DNA from 4 places in the Streptomyces albireticuli genome. Region 1 is predicted to be linked to each of the others. Evidence: riboswitches for the same ligand, from Rfam matches in the RefSeq annotation. Region 1 holds a riboswitch; each other region holds the start of a gene.
What was found. A riboswitch is a leader RNA that binds a small molecule or an ion and turns the genes downstream of it on or off. The one in region 1 is predicted to bind cyclic di-AMP.

Region 1 (5,706 bases):
GGAAGGGGCGGGTAGGGGAAAACCCGGCACGTACAGACCGCCCCCCCGCCCCCCAGGCCGCACCCGCTTGGCCCACCACCGTTCGCCCCACCGCCCCCCACCCGGAAGGGTAGGCCGCGTGACGTGCGGGACGTCCGGTCAGGAGAGAGCGCGGTGGGGAACGGAAACGGGCACCGGAACCCCGTGGCCAGGCGGGTCGTCCGCCGACTCCCGGCCGTTCTGATCGCCTGCGGGGTCCTCTTCGACCTCGCCACCCCCTCCCGCTACACCAGCGCCCCTCTCCTCTCCGCCGCGCCGCTCGTCGCGGCCCCCCTCTCCTCCTGGCGCGCGACCGCCGGCGCCGCCGCCGCGGCCACCGCGGCCGCGATCGCGCTCGCCCTCCACGCCAGCGCGGACGACGTCGGGGCGTCCCTGAGCGAGGTCCTCGCCATCGCGGTCGTCTCCCTCCTCGCCCTCGGCATCAACCGTCTCGCCCGCCGCAGCTCCCAGCAGCTGGCCTCGGCCCGGGGCATCGCCGAGACCGCCCAGCGCGCCGTACTGCCGGTGCCGCCCGCCCGTATCGACAGCCTCCGGATCGCGGCGCGCTATGTCGCGGCGCAGGCGGACGCCCGGATCGGCGGCGATCTCTACGCCGTCCAGGACACCCCGCACGGCGTGCGCGTCATCGTCGGCGACGTACGGGGCAAGGGCCTGGAGGCGGTGGAGGCCGTCGCCGTGGTGATCGGCGCCTTCCGTGAGGCGGCCGAGCAGGAGCGCACGCTGGAGGGGCTCGCGGCACGGCTGGAGCGCGCGTTGCAGAGGGAGGGCTCCCGGCGCGCGAACCTTGATCAGTTCGAGGGCTTCACCACCGCCGTGCTGGGGGAGATGCCGCCCGGCGAGCCCGTCCTGCGCCTGGTCAACCGTGGTCACCCGGCGCCCCTCCTGCTCTACGCGGACGGCCGCGTCGGGGAGGCGGAGCCGGCCGTACCGGCCCTGCCCCTCGGGATGGGGGAGCTGGGGATGTGGCCGGACCGGGTGGAGGAGTGGGAGTTCCCCACCGGGGCGATGCTGCTGCTGTTCACGGACGGGGTGACAGAGGCCCGTGACGCGAACGGCGTCTTCTACGACCCACGGACCCGGCTGTCGGGCCGCCCCTTCAGGAGCCCGGAGTCGCTCCTCGACGTCCTCATCATGGACGTCACCCACCACTCGGGCGGGCACACGGAGGACGACATGGCGCTGCTGGCCATTCGGCGCGGGGACGGCCGCTATCAGCGCGCGGTGACCGGGTCGGCGTCCGGTGCGACGGCCGTGCGGAAACCGGCGGGCACCGTCCGTAGTGGATCTTGATCCGCGCGCATTTCCCCTCTCGGCGCACGGCCGAAGGGCGGCCGGTTGTGCGAACGGATGCCTGCTCAGGTAAGCGCCCGGATGTGCGAACTGACGAATGATCACCTGGACGTGAATCGTAAAGTCTGGCCAAGAAGCCCGCGGATTCACGCTTTCGGCTTGGATTCCGGCTGGCAAGTCTATTAACGTTCGATAACGCAGCGCGGTCCTCACAACCGCCGTAAGAGGCGGCGCCGTGCGCCTTCGCCGAATCCCTCGGGCACAGCTCCACCTGATCCACCAGCGGTATCTGGGAACCGGGGAACCACCAACCCTGGGGTGAATCGGGCCGCACTCCGGCCCGTAGGAGACCTTCCTGCTCCGAACCCGTCAGCTAACCCGGTAGGCGAGAAGGAAGGAAAGGAGAACGCCCCCGTGGCGTCCAACGAGCCTGCCCTTGGCGACAGTCCACTGCCGCACGCCCCTTCGCTGCCCGCCGGGTACGGGATGCCGTACGTGACGGACCACGCCGCCGCACACGCGCCCGAGCCCGGACACGCGGCGGAATACGCATCCGAATACGCGCCCGAGTACGAGGCCGGGTACGGGTACGGGTCCGGCTATGAGGCCGAGTACGCGTCCGGCCCGTATACGGCCGGTTACGAAAACGCCCATGTACCCGAGTACACGGCCGATTACGGGTCCGAGCCGTTGCCCGGACCGGTCCCCGGACTCGTTCCCGGATACATGCCCGCGTACGTCGAGCCGGGCGGGAGGGCCGAGCCGGAGGAGGCTTCCGGCCCGGTGAGCGCCGGGCCCGTGGTCCCCGCCCCCGCTCCTTCCTCCGCCTCCGCCCGGGGCCGGCACCGCGTGGCCAAGCAGCGCGGCGGCACGATGGCCCGCAGCGGCGCGGTGCTCGGCGTCGGTGTCATGGCGGCCGTCGGCGCGGGCGGCATGGCGAGCGCCCAGGACCGTCCGCCGGCCCCGATATCCGTGCCGGACCTGTCGGGGATCCCCGGCGTCGGGGCGTTCATGAGCAAGGGCGACGCGGGTACGGCCGAGAAGGCCGCCGACGGGAAGGGCAAGGCTGCCGCGGGCTCCGGAAGAGCCGCGGTCGAAGCGGCCGCCGCCGCGCCCGGCGCCGATCAGCCGCTGACCCGGGCGGGCCTGTCCGCCGAGGACGTGGCCCGCGGCACGGCGACGGCCGGCGAGGCGCTGCGCGCCCGCATCCTCCAGCAGGCGGAGTACCAGCAGAACGCCGCCGACGACGAGGCGCGCGACGCCAAGACGCGGGAGGCCGTGGAGGCGCAGCGGGAGGCCGCCCGGGAGCGGGCGGCGGAGGTGAAGGCCGCGAAGGCGGAGGCCCGTGAGGCGGCCGAGGCGGAGAAGGCGGAAGCCGAGGCGAAGGCCAAGGAGGAGAAGGCGGAGGCGGAGAAGCGGGAGCACGCGTCCTCGTCCCCTTCCTCTCATGGGTCCTCTCATGGGTCCTCCAAGGGGTCCTCCGGGTCGTCCTCGGGGTCCGGTGCGGGCGCGCGCTCGGGCTCGTACAGCCTGCCGGTCGGCTCGTACACCCTGACCGCGGGCTTCGGCCAGGCGGGCAACATGTGGTCCGCGAATCACACCGGTGAGGACTTCGCCGCCCCGACGGGCACGCCCGTCAAGGCGGTGGGCGGCGGCACGATCACCCAGGCGGGCTGGGCGGGCGCGTACGGCTACCGCATCGTGCTGCGGCTGGACGACGGTACGGAGCTGTGGTTCTGCCACCTGTCGTCGATGGTCGTGACGTCGGGGAAGGTCGCGGCCGGGGACGTCATCGGCCGGGTCGGGGCGACGGGCAACGTCACCGGTCCGCATCTGCACCTGGAGGTCCGGCCGGGCGGCGCGGGCCCGGTGGACCCGCTGTCGTGGCTGCGCGCGAGGGGCCTTCAGCCGTAGCGGGGTCCGGTCTGCCCTGGCGGAGGTCCGGTCCGCCGTAGCGGGGGCCCGGGCTGCATATCCGGCGCCCGAGTGGTTACCCGGCGCGTGTGACGGCTCACGCGACGCCAGACGCGACCCCTGACGCGGCGCTCACCACCTCCGTGCCCGCCCGGCTCGACCGGTTGCCCTGGTCGAGGTGGCACTGGACGGTGGTGATCGGCCTCGGCACGGTCTGGATCCTCGACGGCCTGGAGGTCACGGTCGTCGGCAACATCGCCGGCCGGCTGTCGGAGTCCGGCAGTGGCCTGCCCGTGACGTCCGGGCAGGTCACGGGTTTGGCGGCGGCGCTGTACGTGGCGGGGGCCTGTAGTGGCGCGCTGTTCTTCGGCCGGATGACCGACAAGTACGGCCGTAAGAAGCTCTTCATCGTGACGCTCGCGGTCTATCTGGCCGCGACCGCGCTCACGGCGCTGTCCTTCTCCTCCTGGTGGTTCTTCGCGTTCCGCTTCCTGACGGGCTTCGGCATCGGGGGCGAGTACGCGGCCATCAACTCCGCCATCGACGAGCTGATCCCCGCCGCCTTCCGGGGCCGCGTCGACCTGATCATCAACGGCAGCTTCTGGCTGGGCGCGGTCGGTGGCTCCCTGCTGTCCCTCGTCATGCTGGACACGGACATCTTCCCCATGGAGGTGGGCTGGCGGCTGACCTTCGCGCTGGGCGTCGTCCTGGGGCTGGTCATCCTGCTCGTACGCCGCCATGTGCCGGAGAGCCCGCGGTGGCTCTTCATCCACGGGCGGGGAAAAGAGGCCGAGGAACTCGTCACGTCGATCGAGCGGCGGGTGGAGGCGGAGAAGGGGCACGGGCTGCCGCCGCCGGAGGGTGAGATCACCATCCACCAGCGAGGCCCCATCACGTTCCGCGAAATAGCCCGCACGGTCTTCTCGGACTACCGGCGGCGGGCGGTCCTGGGCCTGTCGCTCTTCATCGGGCAGGCGTTTCTCTACAACGCCATCACGTTCGGCTTCGGGGCCATCCTCACGACGTTCTTCGGCGTCTCCACCTCGCGTACGGGCTACTTCTTCGCGGTCATCGCGGCGGGGAACTTCATCGGCCCGCTGGTGCTCGGAAAGCTTTTCGACACGGTCGGCCGGCGGGTCATGATCTCGTCCACCTATCTGCTCTCCGGGATCCTGCTCTTCGGCACGGCGTGGCTCTTCGGCGCCGGCCGGCTGACGGCCACGACCCTCACCGCGTGCTGGGCGGTCGTCCTCTTCTTCGCCTCCGCGGGCGCGAGCAGCGCCTATCTCACCGTTTCCGAGATCTTCCCGATGGAGACGCGGGCCATGGCCATCGCGTTCTTCTACGCCCTGGGAACGGCGGCCGGCGGCATCAGCGGGCCCCTGCTCTTCTCCGACCTGACCAGCAGCGGCGTCGTCGGCGACACGGTCCTGGCCTTCCAGGTCGGCGCGTCGCTGATGTGCCTGGCGGGCCTGGTCGCCGCGTTCCTCGCGGTACGTGCGGAGGGGCGCTCGCTGGAATCGATCGCGGAACCCTTGTCGGCGAAGCGCCCCGGGCCCGTACCGGCGACCGCGGAATAACCACCTCCGTAAGGGAGTTAAACCGGAACATGGCTGACATCCACCAGAAGATCGGCACCCTTTCCGTACACCCGCTGGCACTCGGCGGCAATGTCTTCGGCTGGACGGCGGACGAGGCGGAGTCCTTCGCGGTCCTCGACGCGTACGCGGCGGCGGGCGGCAATTTCATCGACACCGCCGACGTCTATTCCGCGTGGGTCCCGGGAAACAGCGGCGGTGAGTCCGAGACGGTGATCGGCAAATGGTTCGCCTCCCGTGGCAACCGCGCCGACATCGTCCTGGCCACCAAGGTCGGCGCGGGCATCCCCGACCCGCGCGGGCTGTCGTCGACCGTCATCAAGACGGGCGTGGAGGATTCCCTCCGCCGCCTGGGCACCGATTACATCGACCTCTACTACACCCACTACGACGATCCGTCGGTCCCGGTCGAGGAGTTCATCTCGACACTCGACGCTCTGGTGAAGGAGGGCAAGGTCCGCGAGATCGCGGCCTCCAACATCACCCCGGAGCGCCTGGCGGAGGCGCTGGAATTCTCCGACGCCGCGGGACTGGCGAAGTACGCCGCGATCCAGCCGCACTACAACCTGGTCTCGCGGGACACGTACGAGGGTGAACTGGCGAAGGTGGCGGCGAAGCACGGGCTGGCGGCGGTACCGTACTGGGCCTTGGCGTCGGGCTTCCTCACGGGCAAGTACCGCCCCGGCACGGCGGTCGACAGCCAGCGGGCGGAGAAAGCCGGCAAGTACTTGGCGTCCGAGCGAGGCCCGCGCGTCCTGGCGGCCCTCGACGAGGTGGCCGCGGCGCACGATGCCGAGATCGCCACGGTCGCCCTGGCGTGGCTGGCGGCCCGGCCGACGGTGGTGTCCCCGCTGGCGAGCGCCCG
Region 2 (5,706 bases), 510 kb from region 1:
CCTTTCCGCCGGGGCCCGGGCGGGGTCCCAGGGGCGCGGGGCGGCCCCGCCCGCCCCGCCCTAGTAGCGTCGGAGCGTGCACGACAAGACCGCCTCGCCCGCCCCCGCTCCCGCGCCTCCCCTCTTCACCTGGGAGTTCGCCGCCGACCCGTACCCCGCGTACGCCTGGCTGCGCGAGCACGCCCCCGTGCACCGCACCGCCCTGCCCAGCGGTGTCGAGGCCTGGCTGGTCACCCGGTACGCCGACGCCCGTCAGGCCCTCGCCGACCAGCGGCTCTCGAAGAACCCCGTGCACCACTCCGAGTCCGCCCACGGCAAGGGCAAGGTCGGCATCCCCGGCGAGCGCAGCGCCAATCTGATGACGCACCTGCTCAACATCGACCCGCCGGACCACACCCGGCTGCGCCGGCTGGTGTCCAAGGCCTTCACCCCGCGCCGGGTCGCGGAGTTCGCGCCCCGCGTGCAGGAGCTGACCGACCAGCTCATCGACGGCTTCGCGGAGAGAGGGGAGGCCGACCTCATCCACGAGTTCGCCTTTCCCCTCCCCATCTACGCGATCTGCGACCTGCTCGGCGTGCCGCGCGAGGACCAGGACGACTTCCGCGACTGGGCGGGCATGATGATCCGCCACGGCGGCGGGCCGCGCGGCGGCGTCGCCCGCGCGGTCAAGCGGATGCGCACCTATCTGGCGGAACTGATCCACCGTAAGAGGGAGAACCCGGGAGAAGACCTCATCTCCGGCCTTATCCGGGCGAGCGACCACGGTGAGCACCTGACGGAGAACGAGGCCGCGGCGATGGCCTTCATCCTCCTCTTCGCCGGTTTCGAAACAACTGTGAACCTGATCGGTAACGGAACCTACGCTCTGCTGCGCCATCCGGAGCAGCGCGCGCGGCTCCAGCGGGCCCTCGCCGAGGGCGACGAGAGCCTGCTCGCGACCGGTGTCGAGGAGCTGCTGCGCTACGACGGGCCGGTGGAGCTCGCCACCTGGCGGTTCGCCACCCAGGACCTGACGATCGGCGGGCAGCGCGTCGCCGAGGGCGACCCCGTGCTCGTCGTCCTCGCCGCCGCCGACCGTGACCCCGAGCGGTTCGCCGACCCGGACACCCTCGACCTCGCCCGCCGCGACAACCAGCACCTCGGCTACGGCCACGGCATCCACTACTGCCTGGGCGCGCCGCTCGCCCGGCTGGAGGGCCAGGCGGCCCTCGCCACACTGCTGCGCCGTCTGCCGGACCTGCGGCTGGCCGCCGATCCGGAGGAACTGCGGTGGCGCGGCGGGCTCATCATGCGCGGACTGCGCACGCTTCCGGTGGAGTTCACGGCGCACGAAAAATGACCCCATGTCATACCACGTGCCCCGCACGTGATCTGCGCGTGACCTGCGCTACACCGGCTTGTGACTCCCGGGGGCCGTCGCTATCTTCGACGACCATATCCGCCGCCACACGAGAGGCCACCGCATGCGCTCCGGGAACGGTCGACATCGCAGACCCCGCCAGGCACCCGCCATCGTGGTCGCCGCGGGGGTGACGGGATCGGCGATCGCCATGCCGCTGCTCGCCGCCACCGGCGCCCACGCGGCCGACGCCCCGACCTGGGACCGCGTCGCGCAGTGCGAGAGCGGAGGCATGTGGAGCGCCAACTCCGGCAACGGCTCGTACGGCGGACTTCAGCTCACCCAGGAGCTCTGGGAGCAGAACGGCGGCCGGGTGTACGCCCCGCGCCCCGACCTCGCGAGCCGGTCCCAGCAGATAGCCGTCGCGGAGAAGATCCTCAACGGCAGCGGCCCGAGCGCCTGGCAGAACTGCGGCGCGGCGGCCGGTCTCGGCAAGGGCGGCCGGGCGCCGGACGTGAACCCCGGGAGCACGAAGGACCCCTCGCGGCCGGAGTCTCCCGCCCCGCGCGCGCCGGAGCACTCGCCGTCCCCGTCGACGGACCGCTCCGAGTCGCCCGCGTCGTCGAAGCCGTCCGAGCCGACGAAGCCGTCCGAGCCGACGAAGCCCTCCGAGTCGCCGAAGCCCTCCGAGCCGTCGAAGCCTTCCACGCCGTCCTCCTCGCCGTCCCCGTCGGCACCCGCCCCGAGCGGAACGCCTTCCGGCTCCGGGGAGCCGGGCAAGGGCGACGGATCCCCGTCGCGGACCCCCTCCGGCTCGCCCTCGGCCCCCGCGAGCGGACGGCCGGACGCCGGACCCGGCGGCGCGCCCACCGACGACCCCACCGCGATCCCCACGGCCCCCGTCAACCCGCCCACGGGCACCCCCGGCACGACGCCCGGCCCCGCGGACTCCCGTACGCCCGGCGCCCCCGCCGGGGAGGGCACGGGCAAGCACCGCGCGGATCCGCCGCGTTCGGACGACGAGCAGCGCCCGTCCCGGGGCGGCGACGAGGCGCGCCCGGGTGTGCCGGCGGCCGGCGACTACACCGTGCGTCCCGGTGACAATCTGTCAGCGATAGCGGAGAAGCACTCCGTTACGGGTGGCTGGCACTCGCTCTACGAGCGCAACGAGAAGGTGGTCGGCAAGGATCCGGATCTGATCCTTCCTGGTCAGAGGCTTGAGATGGGCAAATAGCGCGGCAGTTCGGGGGGAATGTCCGTTCCAGTCGAAAGTGAGACATGGGTCTCGTTGCTTTTCGGCGGAACGGCATCCTCCCGGACTTTCCGCACCCGCCCTCACCTGCGGAAATGTCGGGTTCCCATGGGTAACCAGAGGCAACTGTGGCTGGAAAGAGGGGTTTGAACCCTCCGGCCGACTGTGTTTACCGTCGTGACCGCTCGCCACCGCGAGCACCACGGTCGCCACGCCGAATCCTGCCGGCGGCCGGCGGAGTCGTCGCGTTAAGCGCCGTAGGCAGGAGCGGGGGAACCAAGGTAGGCGCCGGAACGGATTCCGTCGGTCGGTGACCGGGGGAGGCCGGAACGGCTTGGGGTGAAGCCGGGAGTGCTCGCACGACCGGCCGGGCGAACTCACTAGCCCGAACCCGACAGCTCACCTCGTAGGCGTCGGTGAGGAAACGACTCATGTCCAAGGGCAAGCACCGTCGTCCGTCCAAGGCCGTCCGCATCGTCACGCTCGCCGGTGTCACCGGCGCGGCCGTCGCCGCCCCGCTGATGATCGCCACCTCCGCGAACGCCGCCTCCGTCTCCACCTGGGACAAGGTCGCCCAGTGCGAGTCCAGTGGCAACTGGTCCATCAACACCGGCAACGGCTACTACGGTGGCCTCCAGTTCTCGAAGTCCTCCTGGGACGCCGCGGGCGGCGGCCAGTACGCCGCGTACCCGCACCAGGCCACCAAGAGCCAGCAGATCGCCGTCGCCGAGAAGCTGCTCGCCATGCAGGGCCCGGGTGCCTGGGGCTGCGCCGTGCCCGGCCTGACCCCGGGTGGCGCCAAGGCCGACGTCGACACGTCCGACTCCGGCAGCACCGCCAAGTCCTCGCGCGGCACCTCCACCAAGTCGCACGCCGACCGCAGCGAGCGCCAGGCCGCGCCCAAGCGGACCGCGCCGAAGCAGAGCGCCCCGAAGTACGTCGCCCCGCAGGCCGACGACCAGGACGAGGCCCCCGCGCCGAAGCCGGCCGCCCCGAAGCACTCCGCCTCGGGGTCCTTCAAGAAGGGTGACGGCGAGTACCAGGTCAAGGAAGGCGACACCCTCGCCAAGATCGCCGAGACCGAGAAGGTCAAGGGCGGCTGGCAGAAGCTCCACGAGCTGAACAAGGACGTCGTCGAGGACGCCGACCTGATCTTCGTCGGTCAGCAGCTGCACCTGCGCTGACCCGGCGGGCGCCACGCCCCGCCGCCGCCCGGCCGGACGCTCACCCGTCGCCGGCCGGACACCGATCGCAGCGGTCGCCCCGCTCCGCCGCGCCCCCGGGCGCGCGCCGGAGCGGGGCTTCCGCCGTTTCCCGGCGCACCGCCGCCCGGCCACGGGCGGTTCCCCGCTCCCTTCACCGCTGAGCGAACACCCTTGACATTCGTCCCCTGATCTCGGCGTTTGTGTTGTTTTTTCCGGCTTCCCGGCCCGGGAAACCGGTCCAACGGCAGGGGGAGCCTCCGGGGCCCGTTAGGCTCGGGGTGCAGAACTCCAGACACACACGAAGGAGACCCTCGTGCCGTCCATCGACGTCGTCGTAGCTCGCGAGATCCTCGACTCGCGAGGCAACCCCACGGTCGAGGTCGAGGTCGGCCTCGACGACGGCTCCACGGGCCGTGCCGCCGTGCCGTCCGGTGCCTCGACCGGTGCCTTCGAGGCCATCGAGCTCCGTGACGGTGACAAGAACCGTTACCTCGGCAAGGGCGTCGAGAAGGCCGTCCTGGCCGTCATCGAGCAGATCGGCCCGGAGCTCGTCGGCTACGACGCCACCGAGCAGCGCCTGATCGACCAGGCCATGTTCGACCTGGACGCCACCGACAACAAGGGCTCGCTCGGCGCCAACGCCATCCTCGGCGTCTCCCTTGCCGTCGCGCACGCCGCGTCCGAGGCCTCCGACCTGCCGCTCTTCCGCTACCTCGGCGGCCCGAACGCGCACCTGCTGCCCGTTCCGATGATGAACATCCTCAACGGTGGGTCGCACGCCGACTCCAACGTCGACATCCAGGAGTTCATGATCGCGCCGATCGGCGCCGAGTCCTTCTCCGAGGCGCTGCGCTGGGGCACCGAGGTCTACCACACCCTCAAGGCCGTCCTGAAGCGCAAGGGCCTGTCCACCGGCCTTGGCGACGAGGGCGGCTTCGCCCCGAACCTGGGCTCCAACCGCGAGGCCCTCGACCTCATCCTCGAGGCCATCAAGGAGGCCGGTTACACCCCCGGCCAGGACGTGGCGCTCGCGCTCGACGTCGCCGCCTCCGAGTTCTACAAGGACGGCGCGTACGAGTTCGAGGGCAAGTCCCGCTCGGCCGCCGAGATGACCGACTACTACGCGGAGCTCGTCGCCGCGTATCCGCTGGTCTCCATCGAGGACCCGCTGTTCGAGGACGACTGGGACGGCTGGAAGACCCTCACCGAGCGCCTCGGCGACAAGGTGCAGATCGTCGGTGACGACCTGTTCGTCACCAACCCCGAGCGCCTCGGCCGCGGCATCGAGGAGGGCGCCGCCAACGCCCTGCTGGTCAAGGTCAACCAGATCGGCTCGCTGACCGAGACCCTGGACGCCGTCGAGCTGGCCCAGCGCAACGGCTTCAAGTGCATGATGTCGCACCGCTCCGGCGAGACCGAGGACGTCACCATCGCCGACCTGGCCGTCGCCACCAACTGCGGCCAGATCAAGACCGGTGCCCCGGCCCGCTCCGAGCGTGTCGCCAAGTACAACCAGCTGCTGCGCATCGAGGAGATCCTCGACGACGCCGCGGTGTACGCGGGCCGCAGCGCCTTCCCGCGGTTCCGCTCCGCGAACTGAACGAACGGCAAGGGCTGAGAAAACTCCCCCGGGAGAGTCGACAGCCTCACTACGTCCCCGGCCACGGTCCCGTACCGTGGCCGGGGACGTACGTTCGTAACGGGGAGGCGATGTGGTGGCTGACCGGTTCTCCACCGCGACCAAGCTCAAGGCGCTCGGCACGGTGCTCGTCAACGGGCCCTCGGCCCGGGTCTACCGCGCCAAGCCGCCCCGCCGCAGCCGGCTGACCGGCCGCGCGGCGCTCCTCGCGCTCGTCGTCTGCTCCCTGGTCGTCGCCCTCGCCTACCCCATGCGCCAGTGGGTCACCCAG
Region 3 (5,706 bases), 2.5 Mb from region 1:
CCGCTCGCCGCCCTCGCCGACGCCTGCCGCGCGTACGGCGCCGCGCTCCTGGTCGACGACGCGCACGGGCTGGGCGTCCTCGGGGCCGGCGGCCGCGGCGCCGTCCACGCCGCGGGCCTCGCGGGCTCCCCGGACGTCGTCGCGACCGTCACCCTGTCGAAGTCGCTGGGCAGCCAGGGCGGCGCGATCCTCGGCCCCGCCCGGGTGATCCGCCACCTCGTCAGCAACGCCCGGACGTTCATCTTCGACACCGGCCTCGCCCCGGCCGCCGTCGGCGCCGCACTCGCGAGCCTCGCGGTGCTGCGCCGCGAGCCGGAACGGGCGGCCCGCGCCCGGTACGTGGCCGACGCGCTGCACGGCGCGGTGACGGCGGCGGGCCGGGTGTCCGTACGGCCCGACGCCGCGGTGGTGTCCGTGCGGGCGCCGTCACCGGAGGCCGCGGTCGCCTGGGCGGCCGACTGCCGGGCCGAGGGGCTCGCGGTGGGCTGCTTCCGGCCGCCGTCCGTGCCCGACGGCGTCTCCCGGCTGCGGCTCACCGCCCGCGCGGACCTGTCGGACCGGCAGATCGAAGAGGCGGCCGCCACGGTCGTGAGGACCGCGCCGGCCGCCTGAGGTGCCCGGAGCCGCTCGCTCAGTGACCGGCGAGGGGGCGGAGCACCCCTTCGCTCAGCCCTCCGACGAACGCCGACCAGGCCGTCGGGGTGAACAGCAGGGCGGGGCCCGCCGCGCGCTTGGAATCGCGCACGGCCAGGAACCCCGGGGCGGGCTCCGCCGTCTCGACGCAGTTGTTCATTCCGGTGCTGTAGCTGCTGCGCCGCCACGCTGCGGCGCCCAGGGTCGGTGTAGAGGGAACGTACCGAGGCATTGCGGACATGGTGCCTCCTTACGCGCCGTCGTTGATCCCGGCGATGAATTCCAACGACTTCTCGTGCGAGAGGGCGTGCGCCTGAAGCGTGGTGAATGCCGTGGCGTACGCCCGGAGGTCTTCTTTCCGCTCCAAGTAGAGGCTACTCGTCAAGTGGTCGAGAACAACCACATCCAGATCAGCAATGCGCGGAAATGAGAAGATAACAAAAGGTCCGGTGATGCCGAGATGGCCACCACTGGTGAACGGCAGGACATGCAGCCGCACATGCCGCTGCGCCCCCGTCTCCACCAGGTGCCGCAACTGCCCGGCCATCACCTGCCGTCCGCCCACTTCATGGCGCAGCACCGCTTCGTCCAGCACCGCGCACAGCTCCAGCGGCTGCCTGCCCCGCAGCACCGACTGCCGCGCCATGCGCACCCGCACCAGTTCCTCCACCTGTTCCGGCGGTGGGTCGTGGAGGGCGGCGCGGGTGACGGCACGGGCGTAGGCGGGAGTCTGCAACAGCCCCGGCACCACCGTGGTCTCCAGGGTCCGTAACCGCGAGGCCTCCGACTCCAGGCTGATGAAGTCCAGATAGGCGGACGGCAGCAGATTGCGGTAGGCGTACCACCAGCCCCGGCGGGCGCCTTCGGCATCGGCCGACCCGGCACCGCACAGCGCCCCCAGCAGGGCGCGCAGCTCGGGGTCCGTCACTCCGTAGGCGTCCAGCAACAGGGCGACGTCCGCGGACTTCACCCCGCTGCTGCCTGTCTCGATCCGGCTGACCTTCGACTGGTGCCAGCCCACCGCACGCGCGGCCTCCAGGCTCGTCAGCCCGGCGAGCTCGCGCTGGCGGCGCAGCTCCGCACCGAGTTTGCGGCGGCGTACCGCGGGTCCGTATCGCATCTGCCCTCCCTACCGCCCGAGGTGAATGAGGTGAACGGGGTGAACACGTCACGTCGGTGTCGATAGACCAGTGTGCCGTCCAAATCCGGTCTTCCGGCCCAGAGTTCACCGCTTCGGGCGACAGATATATGCATATCTCGGTGGATCGCTCCCATCACTGCTGTTATCAGTGGCACTCTGTCGCGAAGAGCCGTCCGAGAACCGCTCTCCACTTTCGGCAATCGTCGCTACGCGATGCGTCGGAGCCCGGTCTCGGTGGGAAAGGGACAGGTCATGGCAGACCATCAAGAAGCCACCGTCACTCTGCCGAGCGCTCCCGCCTCGGTCTCCACGGCCCGCCGCTATGTGGCGGGTGTGCTCGCGGACTGGGGGCTGCCGGGTGGCACGGAAACCGCGGAGACCGTACGGCTGATCGTCTCGGAGCTCGCCACCAACGCCGTTCAGCACACCCGCGGCCAGTCGCCGACCTTCACCGTCGACATCCGGCTCGACCAGGAGCAGCAGCTGCGCATCGGCGTCACCGACAGCCATCCGCGCTACCCGCGCCGGCTGCCCGCGGCCGTCCAGCAGGACAACGGCCGCGGTCTGGTCATCATCCGCTGTCTCACCGCGGAGTACGGCGGGAGGCTGTTCTTCACCCCGACCTCGGACGGCGGCAAGACGGTCTGGATCTCGCTGCCCTGGACGGCGTCGGTCGTCGCCGAGCGCTGAGCCCCGCGGCGCGGGGCGAGGCCCCGCCCCGCCGGGGCCGGCCCCCGCGTGGCGCGCGGGGGCCGGGGCGACGCCTGGTCGCCGGGCGGGCCGGGGCGGGGCCGTCGTCGGTCAGTTCACCCGGCCGTAAAGGACGTTGTTCGTCCAGATCCGCTCCAGGCGGACGACGGTGCCGGTCTTGGGAGCGTGCCAGATCTTGCCGTTCCCCGCGTATATCCCGACGTGGTAGATCCCCCGGCCGGAGACGAAGAACACGAGGTCGCCGCGTTCCCGGGCGGCGCGCGGGATGTGGCTGGTCCCGTTGTACTGCTGGGCGGCGGTGCGGGGCAGGGACTTCCCGACCCGCTTGAAGGAGTAGAGCGTCAGGCCCGAGCAGTCGAAGCGGTGGGGGCCGGTCGCGCCCCACTGGTAGGGGGAGCCCTGTTTCGAGGCCGCGATGCTCAGCGCTTGGGTCGAGACGGACGAGGCTTCCGCGTCGGCCGCGCCACCCGGTACCAGCACTGTGGCGCCGACGGCGGCGAGCGTGAGGGCCGAGGCGGCGCCGGCCTTGGAGAGCTTTGACGGACGTTTGTGCGCGCCCATGGTGCCAACCCTTCGTCAGCCGCCTGTGAAGGATGACCTGTCGGGTTCGGGCAGGCGAAGGTTGCCCGGCCGTGTCAACGGCTTCACCCCAAGGGCCGACCGCACTACTCTTGGTCGTCCCACCGTGCTTGGGTCCTCCATCCCCACCGATGCGTTCGGTCGACCCGGCATCCAGACAGCGGCGGGGTTCGGCGTCCGCCTGGACCGCCCCGCCGGGATGGCGGGGTCTTGTCGTCGACCGGATCTTGGCGCAGCCCTGGTACGGATTCCGAGCGGAACCAAAGGTATGTGAGCCTGATCACTCCTGGGTGATTCCGGTGGACACGCGGCGATTTGATCATGTCCGGGTTCCCCTGTTGAGGTCCTGGCCTGCGGGCCGTCGCACCTGCTCCGGCGCGGTGTGCGTGCCCGGTTGAAATCGATCACCGCGCGCCGTCTACGACACCGTCCGGCGTCTGCGGGAGCGGTGTTTATCCGCCCGCCGACCCGGGTGCCGTGGGCGCGGGCGGGAGCGTGAGCGGGACGGCGCCCTGACGCGCCCGTCGCACCCCGGCCGGCACCGGCACCGTCCGCGTCAGGGCGCACCGCGCGCCACTCCCGACGGCCCCGGGCGAACGCCGGTTCGGGCGCGTCCGGCGGCCGCGCGGCGGCGACGACCAAGGTCTGCGCGGCCCGTAGACGGCCGTACGTGTCATGCGCGCGTGCGGAGTTGATCCGGCCCAGGAGATCCCGTAGTTGCAGACGGCAGCCGATCACTTCGCTTCCGCCCGGGGCGGGACGGGCGGGGGAGAGGGGTGGGGTGAGAGTGTCCCGTGTCCGCGCCGGCTCCGTGGGGCGTTCCGCCGGACCGGGGCGGGCGGGATAGCTCTGGCCATGGATGTGCAAAGGGTCAGTTAACGCGTTGGAAAAGGTTCCGCCCTAATCTGCAATCCCTGGTCACCGGAAGAAGAACCCCAGGTCAACAGTGTGTTGAACTCGACTGTGCCCCTGGTGCGTTCGGCCGGGACCCCGGTTCGTCAGTGAGGTGGACCCATGCAACTCTCCCCGCATGAGCAGGAACGCCTGCTCCTCCATGTGGCCGCCGACGTGGCGGACAAGCGCCGTGCCCGGGGGCTGCTCCTCAACCACCCGGAGGCGGTGGCCCTCATCACCGTCCACGTCCTCGAAGGCGCCCGCGACGGACGTACCGTGGCCGAGCTGATGTCCTCCGGCCGCAAGGTGCTCACCCGGGCCCAGGTCATGGCGGGCATCCCGGAGATGATCCACGAGGTGCAGGTCGAGGCCACCTTCCCGGACGGCACCAAGCTCGTCACCGTCCACGACCCCATCGGCTGACGGGGGCACCGCGATGATTCCCGGCGAGATCCTGGCCGCCGACGCGCCCGTACGCCTCAACGAAGGACTGCCGCGCACCCGGCTCACCGTCCTCAACGCCGCCGACCGGCCCGTCCAGGTCGGCTCCCACTACCACTTCGCCGAGGCCAACCCCGGCCTGGTCTTCGACCGTGCCGCCGCGCACGGCAAGCGGCTCTCCGTCGCCGCCGGCACCGCCGTGCGCTTCGAGCCCGGCATCCCCGTCGAGGTCGAGCTCGTGCCCATCGGCGGCAAGCGCGTCGTCGAAGGGCTGCGCGGCGAGTGCGGGGGGCCGCTCGATGACTGAGCTCGGCCGCGCCGCCTACGGAGAGCTCTACGGGCCGACCACCGGCGACCGGATCCGGCTCGCCGACACCGATCTGTTCGTCGAGATCGAGGAGGACCGCAGCGGCGGCCCCGGCCACGCCGGCGACGAGGCGGTCTTCGGCGGCGGCAAGGTGATCCGGGAGTCGATGGGCCAGTCCCGCGTCACCCGCGCCGAGGGCGCCCCCGACACGGTCGTCACCGGCGCCGTCGTCCTCGACCACTGGGGCGTCGTCAAGGCCGACATCGGCATCCGCGACGGCCGGATCACCGGCATCGGCAAGGCCGGCAACCCCGACACCATGGACGGCGTCCACCCCGACCTCGTCATCGGCCCCGAGACCGAGGTCATCGCGGGCAACGGCCGGATCCTCACCGCGGGCGCCGTCGACGCCCATGTCCACTTCATCTGCCCGCAGCTCGCCGACGAGGCCCTCGCCTCCGGCGTCACCACGCTCGTCGGCGGCGGCACGGGCCCCGCCGAGGGCAGCAAGGCCACCACCGTCACCCCGGGCTCCTGGCACCTCGCCCGGATGTTCGAGGCGATGGAGGGGTACCCCGTCAACATCGGCCTCCTCGGCAAGGGCAACACCGTCTCGTACGACTCCATGCGCGCCCAACTGCGCGCCGGGGCCGTCGGCTTCAAGATCCACGAGGACTGGGGCGCGACCCCGGCCGTGATCGACGCCTGTCTGGCCGTGTGCGAGGAGAGCGGCGCCCAGCTCGCCATCCACACCGACACCCTCAACGAGGCGGGCTTCGTCGGCGACACCCTCGCCGCCATAGCAGGCCGCTCCATCCACGCGTACCACACCGAGGGCGCGGGCGGTGGGCACGCGCCCGACATCATCACGGTCGTCTCCGCGGCCAACGTCCTGCCCAGCTCGACCAACCCGACCCGCCCGCACACCGTCAACACCGTCGACGAACACCTCGACATGCTGATGGTCTGCCACCACCTCAACCCGGCCGTCCCCGAGGAC
Region 4 (5,706 bases), 2.1 Mb from region 1:
GCCGTCGCGCAGCACCACGTCGGCTTCCCAGTGGGCCGGATACACCTGCTCGGACGGCGTCTGCATGGGGTCAGCGTAAGGCCGGGCGCCGACAACCCGCCTAGGGCCGTCCGGGGTGAACCAGGAGCACGTTCGCCCCTGTGCAACACTGGTCTAGACAACTCCTTACGACTTGAAGGGCAACACCATGGCTGAGCGCCGCGTCAACGTCGGCTGGGCCGAGGGCCTCCACGCCCGTCCGGCGTCGATCTTCGTTCGTGCGGCGACCGCCGCCGGCGTCCCGATGACGATCGCCAAGGCCGACGGCAACCCCGTCAACGCCGCCTCTATGCTGGCCGTGCTGGGCCTGGGCGCCCAGGGTGGCGAGGAGATCGTGCTCGCGTCCGACGCCGAGGGTGCCGAGGCCGCCCTGGACCGTCTGGCGAAGCTGGTCGCCGAGGGTCTCGAGGAGCTCCCGGAGACCGTCTGATTCACGGGAATCGCGCGCGGCGGGGCCGCGGCGGCCGATCGAGGCCGCCGCGGCCCCGCTGTCGTTCCCGGGCTTTCCTTCCCGCACCGGTTTCCGGTGCGCGCGCCGGAGGAATTCCGGCCTTCCCGCCGGGCGGGAATAGCAGCCAATTGTTAAGAACGTGCGCTCGCCGTGTGCACAGATTGTTTCGGGCTTTGTCCGGGGGTTTGTTTCCGGTGCTCCCGGTCCGTTTGCGCCGGCGGCCGCTCCGGGCCCCCGGCGTGCCGCGGCCGGGACGCGCTCCGCAGCCGGTAGGCGCCGGGCGCCCGGTCGGCGCGGGCCGTGGCGAGCGCCCGCGCCCGGTCGGCGTCCCCGCGCGCGACGGCGTCGACCAGGGCCGCGCAGGTGTCCCAGGCCACCACCGGCCGGGCCGGCGGCTCCGGCACGTACACCCAGGAGATCTTGAGCCGGAGCTGGGTGAGCAGGGCCGCGAGGCTGGGGCTGCCGGACGCCTGGGCGAGCGTCTCGTCGAACCAGTCGTCCAAGGGGCGCAGCTCGCCCGTGCGGCCGCCGCGGGCCCGCTCCTGGCCGAGCCTGACCAGGCCGCGCAGCACCTTCAGGTGCGCCTCCGTACGGCGCTGCGCGGCCCGCGCGGCGCCCAGCGGCTCCAGCAGCGCCCGGACCTCGATGAGATCGGCCGCCTCCTGCTCGGTGGGCTCGGCGACACAGGCGCCCGCGTGCCTGCGGGTGGTCACGAAGCCTTCGGAGGCGAGGGTGCGCAGCGCCTCGCGCACGGGCACCCGGGAGACGCCGTACCGGCGGGCGAGGACCTCCTCGGTGAGCCGGCCACCGGGCGGGAAGACGCCCGTGACGATGTCGTCGCGGATCGCCGTGCAGACCGCGTGCGCCGAAATGCGGCCGCCGTTCGGTGCCGCTTTACCATCGCCGTTCACGTACGGCCCCGCATGGGTGAACCTCCGCATTGACCCCCGCGAAACGCGGCCGATTGACGCCTGGTCAACGACTCTATTGCAGCGGCCCGCGATTTCCGATGGCGCCGAGGATTTCATCGATATGTTTTGGCCAACACGAAGGCCCCGGCCGGGGGCCGGGGCCTTCGTGGAACGACGCGGTGCGCGCGGGTGTCAGATGCCGACGCCGTGCGAGCGCAGGTACTCCACCGGGTCGATGTCGGAGCCGTAGGAGGGGCCGGTGCGGGCCTCGAAGTGCAGGTGCGGGCCGGTGACGTTGCCGGTGGCGCCGGAGATGCCGATCTCCTGGCCCGCGGTCACCGTCTGGCCGGCGCTGACGCCGATGGACGACAGGTGGCCGTACTGGGTGTAGGTGCCGTCGTTGTGCTTGATGACGACGTTGTTGCCGTAGGCGCCGCCGTAGCCGGCCTCGACCACGGTGCCCGCGCCGACGGAGCGGACCGACGTGCCGGACTCGGCGTGGAAGTCGACGCCGGTGTGGCTGCCGGAGGACCACAGGCCGCTGGAGGCCTTGTACGAGGTCGAGACGTACGAGCCCTCGATCGGCGACACGTAGGCGTTGAGCTTCTTGCGCTCTTCCTCGCGGGCGATGCGCTCCTGCTCCTTGCGCTCGGCCTCGGCCTTGCGGGCGGCCTCGTCCGCGAGCTTCTTGGTCTCGGCGGCCTGCTTCTTCGCCTCGGCCTCGGCCTGGAGGCGGGCGCTGGTCTCCTCGGCGGAGCTGCGCTGGACCTCGGCCTGCTCGCCCACGCGGGTGGCGGTGTCCTCACCGATGACGATGGCCTGGGTGAGGCCGGTGTCCTCGGCGCGCGGGGCGTCGTCGGTGGTGGCGGCGAGCGCGGGGGCGGCGAAGCCGGCGACGACGCCGGTGGCCGTCAGGGTGGCTATGCCCGCGATGTTCGCGCCGGTGCGCACGGCGCGGCTCGGACGACGGTGCTTCCCGGTGGCACGAGTGAACGCCATAGGTGCGGCTATTCCTTTCCTTCCTTCTCGCCTACCGGGTTAGCTGACGGGTTCGGAGCAGGAAGGTCTCCTACGGCTCCCTCCGGAAAGGGACCCGATTCACCCCAGGGACATGTGGGTCCCCGGCTCCCCTGGCTCGCGCCGTACGGGGACTCGGCGATGGTTGCCCGGGGCCGCGGATGCGACTCACATCTGACGGACAACCGCCCTGACGCTAAACGGCGCCCGATTCGAACGGCAAACAGAACTCACGTTTTGTGGCGTACGCCACATGCCAGACGTGCAACCACTCCACTAAATCGGACATAAGGGAGGCGCGTGGGTCTCGCCGACCTCACGCGCCTCCCCACTTCCTGACGAAGCGTCAGCCGGTGACGACCGTCACCTCGCCGATGCCCAGGGCCTTCACGGGCTCCGCGATCTGCGCGGCGTCGCCCACGAGGACCGTCACGAGCCGGTCGACCGGGAAGGCGTTGACGGCGGCCGCCGTGGCCTCCACCGTGCCCGTCGCCGCGAGACGTTCGTAGAGCCGGGCCTGGAAGTCGTCCGGGAGGTGCTGCTCGACCTGGTCGGCCAGCGTGCCCGCGACGGCCGCCGCCGTCTCGTACTTCAGCGGCGCGACGCCGACGAGGTTCTGCACCGCCACATCGCGCTCGGCGTCCGTCAGACCCTCGGCCGCGAGGGTGCGCAGCACGGTCCACAGGTCGTCGAGGGCCGGGCCGGTGGAGGCGGTGTCCACCGAGCCGCTGATGGCCAGCATGGCCGCGCCCGTGCCGTCCGGCGTGGAGCGCAGCACCTGGCCGAACGCCCGGACGCCGTAGGTGTAGCCCTTCTCCTCGCGCAGGACGCGGTCCAGGCGGGAGGTGAGGGTGCCGCCGAGGCAGTAGGTGCCGAGCACCTGGGCGGGCCAGACCCGGTCGTGCCGGTCGGCGCCGATCCGGCCGATGAGCAGCTGGGTCTGGACGGCGCCCGGCCGGTCCACGATGACCACACGGCCCGTGTCGTCCGCCGTGATGGGCGGGGCCTGCCGGGGGGCCGCGGGAGAGCCCGTCCAGGCGCCGAGGGTGTCCGCGAGCGCGGCGTCCAGGTCGACGCCGGTGAAGTCGCCGACGACAACGGCGGTGGTGGTGACGGGGCGGACGTGCGCCTCGTAGAAGGCCCGCACGGACGCGGCGTCGATGCGCTCGACGCTCTCCTCGGTGCCCTGACGGGGGCGCGACATCCGCGAGTCGGCCGGGAAGAGCTGCGCCGAGAGGGCCATGGCCGCCCGGCGGGCGGGGTTGGCCAGCTCGTGCGGGATCTCGTCCAGGCGGTTGCGGACGAGCCGCTCGACCTCGCCGTCGGGGAAGGCCGGGGCGCGCAGCGCGTCGGCGAGCAGACCCAGCGCCTTGACCAGCCGGGAGGCCGGGACCTCCAGGGAGATCCGGACGCCCGGGTGGTCGGCGTGCGCGTCGAGGGTGGCGCCGCAGCGCTCCAGCTCGGCGGCGAACTCCTCGGCCGTCAGCTTGTCGGTGCCCTCGGAGAGGGCGCGCGCCATGATGGTGGAGACGCCGTCGAGGCCGGCCGGCTCGGCCTCCAGGGGCGCGTCGAGGTTGATCTCGACGGCGACGACCTGCTGGCCGGGGCGGTGGCAGCGCAGCACCGTCAGGCCGTTGGGCAGCTGACCGCGCTCGGGGGCCGGGAAGGCCCACGGCGTGGGCGCGCCGGGCTGCGGCTGCGGGTGGAAGGTCATGGTGGCCGCGGCGTCGCTCACTGGGCCGTCTCCGTCTCTTCAGCGGTCACATCGGCCTCGGCGGCCTCGGGGGCGGTCGGTTCGTACACCAGCGCGGCGCGGTTGCCGGGGTGCAGCCGGGCCTTGGCGACCGCCTGCACCTCCTCCGGGGTGATGTCCAGCACGCGCCGCACGGCGGTCAGGGCGAGCTGCGGGTCACCGAAGAGCACGGCGAAGCGGCACAGTTCGTCGGCGCGGCCGCTGACGGTCGCGAGCCGGTCCAGCCACTCGCGCTCCAGCTGGGCCTGGGCGCGCTCCATCTCCTCCGGGGTCGGGCCCTCGGCGGCGAAGCGGGCCAGCTCGTCGTCGACGGCGGCCTCGATGTCCGGGACCTCCACGCCGCCCGACGCCTTGACGTCCAGCCAGCCGAGCGAGGGCGCGCCCACGAGCCGGAGCAGCCCGAAGCCTGCGGCGACGGCGCTGCGGTCGCGGCGGACCAGGCGGTTGTGCAGCCGGGAGGACTCGCCGCCGCCGAGGACGGTGAGGGCCAGGTCGGCGGCGTCGGCCTCACGGGTGCCGTCGTGCGGCAGCCGGTAGGCGGCCATCAGGGCGCGCGAGGGCACCTCCTCGCGCACGACCTCGCGCAGCTCCTGCCCCATCACGTCGGGGAGGGTGCCGTCGCGCGGGGGCTGCTTGCCGTCGTGCGCGGGGATGGACCCGAAGTACTTCTCGATCCAGGCGAGCGTCTGCTCGGGGTCGATGTCGCCGACGACCGACAGCACGGCGTTGCCCGGCGCGTAGTACGTCCGGAAGAAGGCGCGCGCGTCCTCCAGGGAGGCGGCGTCCAGGTCGGCCATGGAGCCGATCGGGGTGTGGTGGTACGGGTGGCCGTCGGGGTAGGCCATGGCCGTCAGCTTCTCGAAGGCCGTGCCGTAGGGCACGTTGTCGTACCGCTGGCGGCGCTCGTTCTTGACGACGTCGCGCTGGTTCTCCATCGACTCGTCGTCGAGGGCGGTGAGCAGCGAGCCCATGCGGTCCGCCTCCAGCCAGAGGGCGAGCTCCAGCTGGTGGGCGGGCATGGTCTCGAAGTAGTTGGTGCGCTCGAAGCTGGTGGTGCCGTTGAGCGAGCCGCCGGCGCCCTGCACCAGCTCGAAATGGCCGTTGCCCTTGACCTGGGCGGAGCCCTGGAACATAAGGTGCTCGAAGAGGTGGGCCAGCCCGGTGCGCCCCTTGACCTCGTGGCGCGAGCCGACGTCGTACCAGAGGCAGACGGCGGCGACGGGGGTCAGATGGTCTTCTGAGAGCACCACCCGCAGGCCGTTGGCCAGCCGGTGCTCGGTCGCTGTCAGGCCGCCGGAACCGGCCTGTTGCGTGGCCGTGTGACCCATGGGCATGTACGTCCCTTCGATCGCTTGAAATCTCGCGATGGTCCGCGATGACTCGCGTGATGAACAGTGCTGTCACTGTATGCAAGCGCGCTGACATCTGGCGAAGTTCCCGGGGCGGTCCGCTCTTACGGACGGGTCGCGGTCGGCGATGTCGGTGGGGCGGGCCACAATGGTCCGCGTCAGAACCCTGCCTCGGCAATCGATCGA

Region 2: linked by a shared signal. The riboswitch ahead of SMD11_RS20290 (transglycosylase family protein) and the one ahead of SMD11_RS18035 (M23 family metallopeptidase) in region 1 are both predicted to bind cyclic di-AMP.
Region 3: linked by a shared signal. The riboswitch ahead of SMD11_RS28800 (C40 family peptidase) and the one ahead of SMD11_RS18035 (M23 family metallopeptidase) in region 1 are both predicted to bind cyclic di-AMP.
Region 4: linked by a shared signal. The riboswitch ahead of SMD11_RS08630 (M23 family metallopeptidase) and the one ahead of SMD11_RS18035 (M23 family metallopeptidase) in region 1 are both predicted to bind cyclic di-AMP.

What each region holds. Positions count from the first base shown of each region.
Region 1 covers NZ_CP021744.1:4,173,882-4,179,587, forward strand. The annotation lists gene SMD11_RS18030 (PP2C family protein-serine/threonine phosphatase) at 154-1,329, shown strand; cyclic di-AMP (ydaO/yuaA leader) riboswitch at 1,564-1,732, shown strand; gene SMD11_RS18035 (M23 family metallopeptidase) at 2,203-3,243, shown strand; gene SMD11_RS18040 (MFS transporter) at 3,333-4,823, shown strand; gene SMD11_RS18045 (aldo/keto reductase) at 4,853-5,706, shown strand, end outside.
Region 2 covers NZ_CP021744.1:4,683,986-4,689,691, forward strand. The annotation lists gene SMD11_RS20280 (cytochrome P450 family protein) at 77-1,339, shown strand; gene SMD11_RS20285 (transglycosylase family protein) at 1,530-2,573, shown strand; cyclic di-AMP (ydaO/yuaA leader) riboswitch at 2,835-3,019, shown strand; gene SMD11_RS20290 (transglycosylase family protein) at 3,023-3,775, shown strand; gene eno (phosphopyruvate hydratase) at 4,110-5,396, shown strand; gene SMD11_RS20300 (FtsB family cell division protein) at 5,509-5,706, shown strand, end outside.
Region 3 covers NZ_CP021744.1:6,632,137-6,637,842, forward strand. The annotation lists gene SMD11_RS28780 (8-amino-7-oxononanoate synthase) at 1-612, shown strand, start outside; gene SMD11_RS28785 (DUF397 domain-containing protein) at 632-874, opposite strand; gene SMD11_RS28790 (helix-turn-helix domain-containing protein) at 884-1,753, opposite strand; gene SMD11_RS28795 (ATP-binding protein) at 2,027-2,464, shown strand; gene SMD11_RS28800 (C40 family peptidase) at 2,576-3,046, opposite strand; cyclic di-AMP (ydaO/yuaA leader) riboswitch at 3,051-3,250, opposite strand; gene SMD11_RS28805 (urease subunit gamma) at 4,079-4,381, shown strand; gene SMD11_RS28810 (urease subunit beta) at 4,395-4,706, shown strand; gene SMD11_RS28815 (urease subunit alpha) at 4,699-5,706, shown strand, end outside.
Region 4 covers NZ_CP021744.1:2,084,295-2,090,000, forward strand. The annotation lists gene SMD11_RS08615 (bifunctional GNAT family N-acetyltransferase/acetate--CoA ligase family protein) at 1-66, opposite strand, end outside; gene SMD11_RS08620 (HPr family phosphocarrier protein) at 188-469, shown strand; gene SMD11_RS08625 (GntR family transcriptional regulator) at 622-1,401, opposite strand; gene SMD11_RS08630 (M23 family metallopeptidase) at 1,594-2,400, opposite strand; cyclic di-AMP (ydaO/yuaA leader) riboswitch at 2,414-2,569, opposite strand; gene SMD11_RS08635 (M16 family metallopeptidase) at 2,765-4,132, opposite strand; gene SMD11_RS08640 (M16 family metallopeptidase) at 4,150-5,499, opposite strand.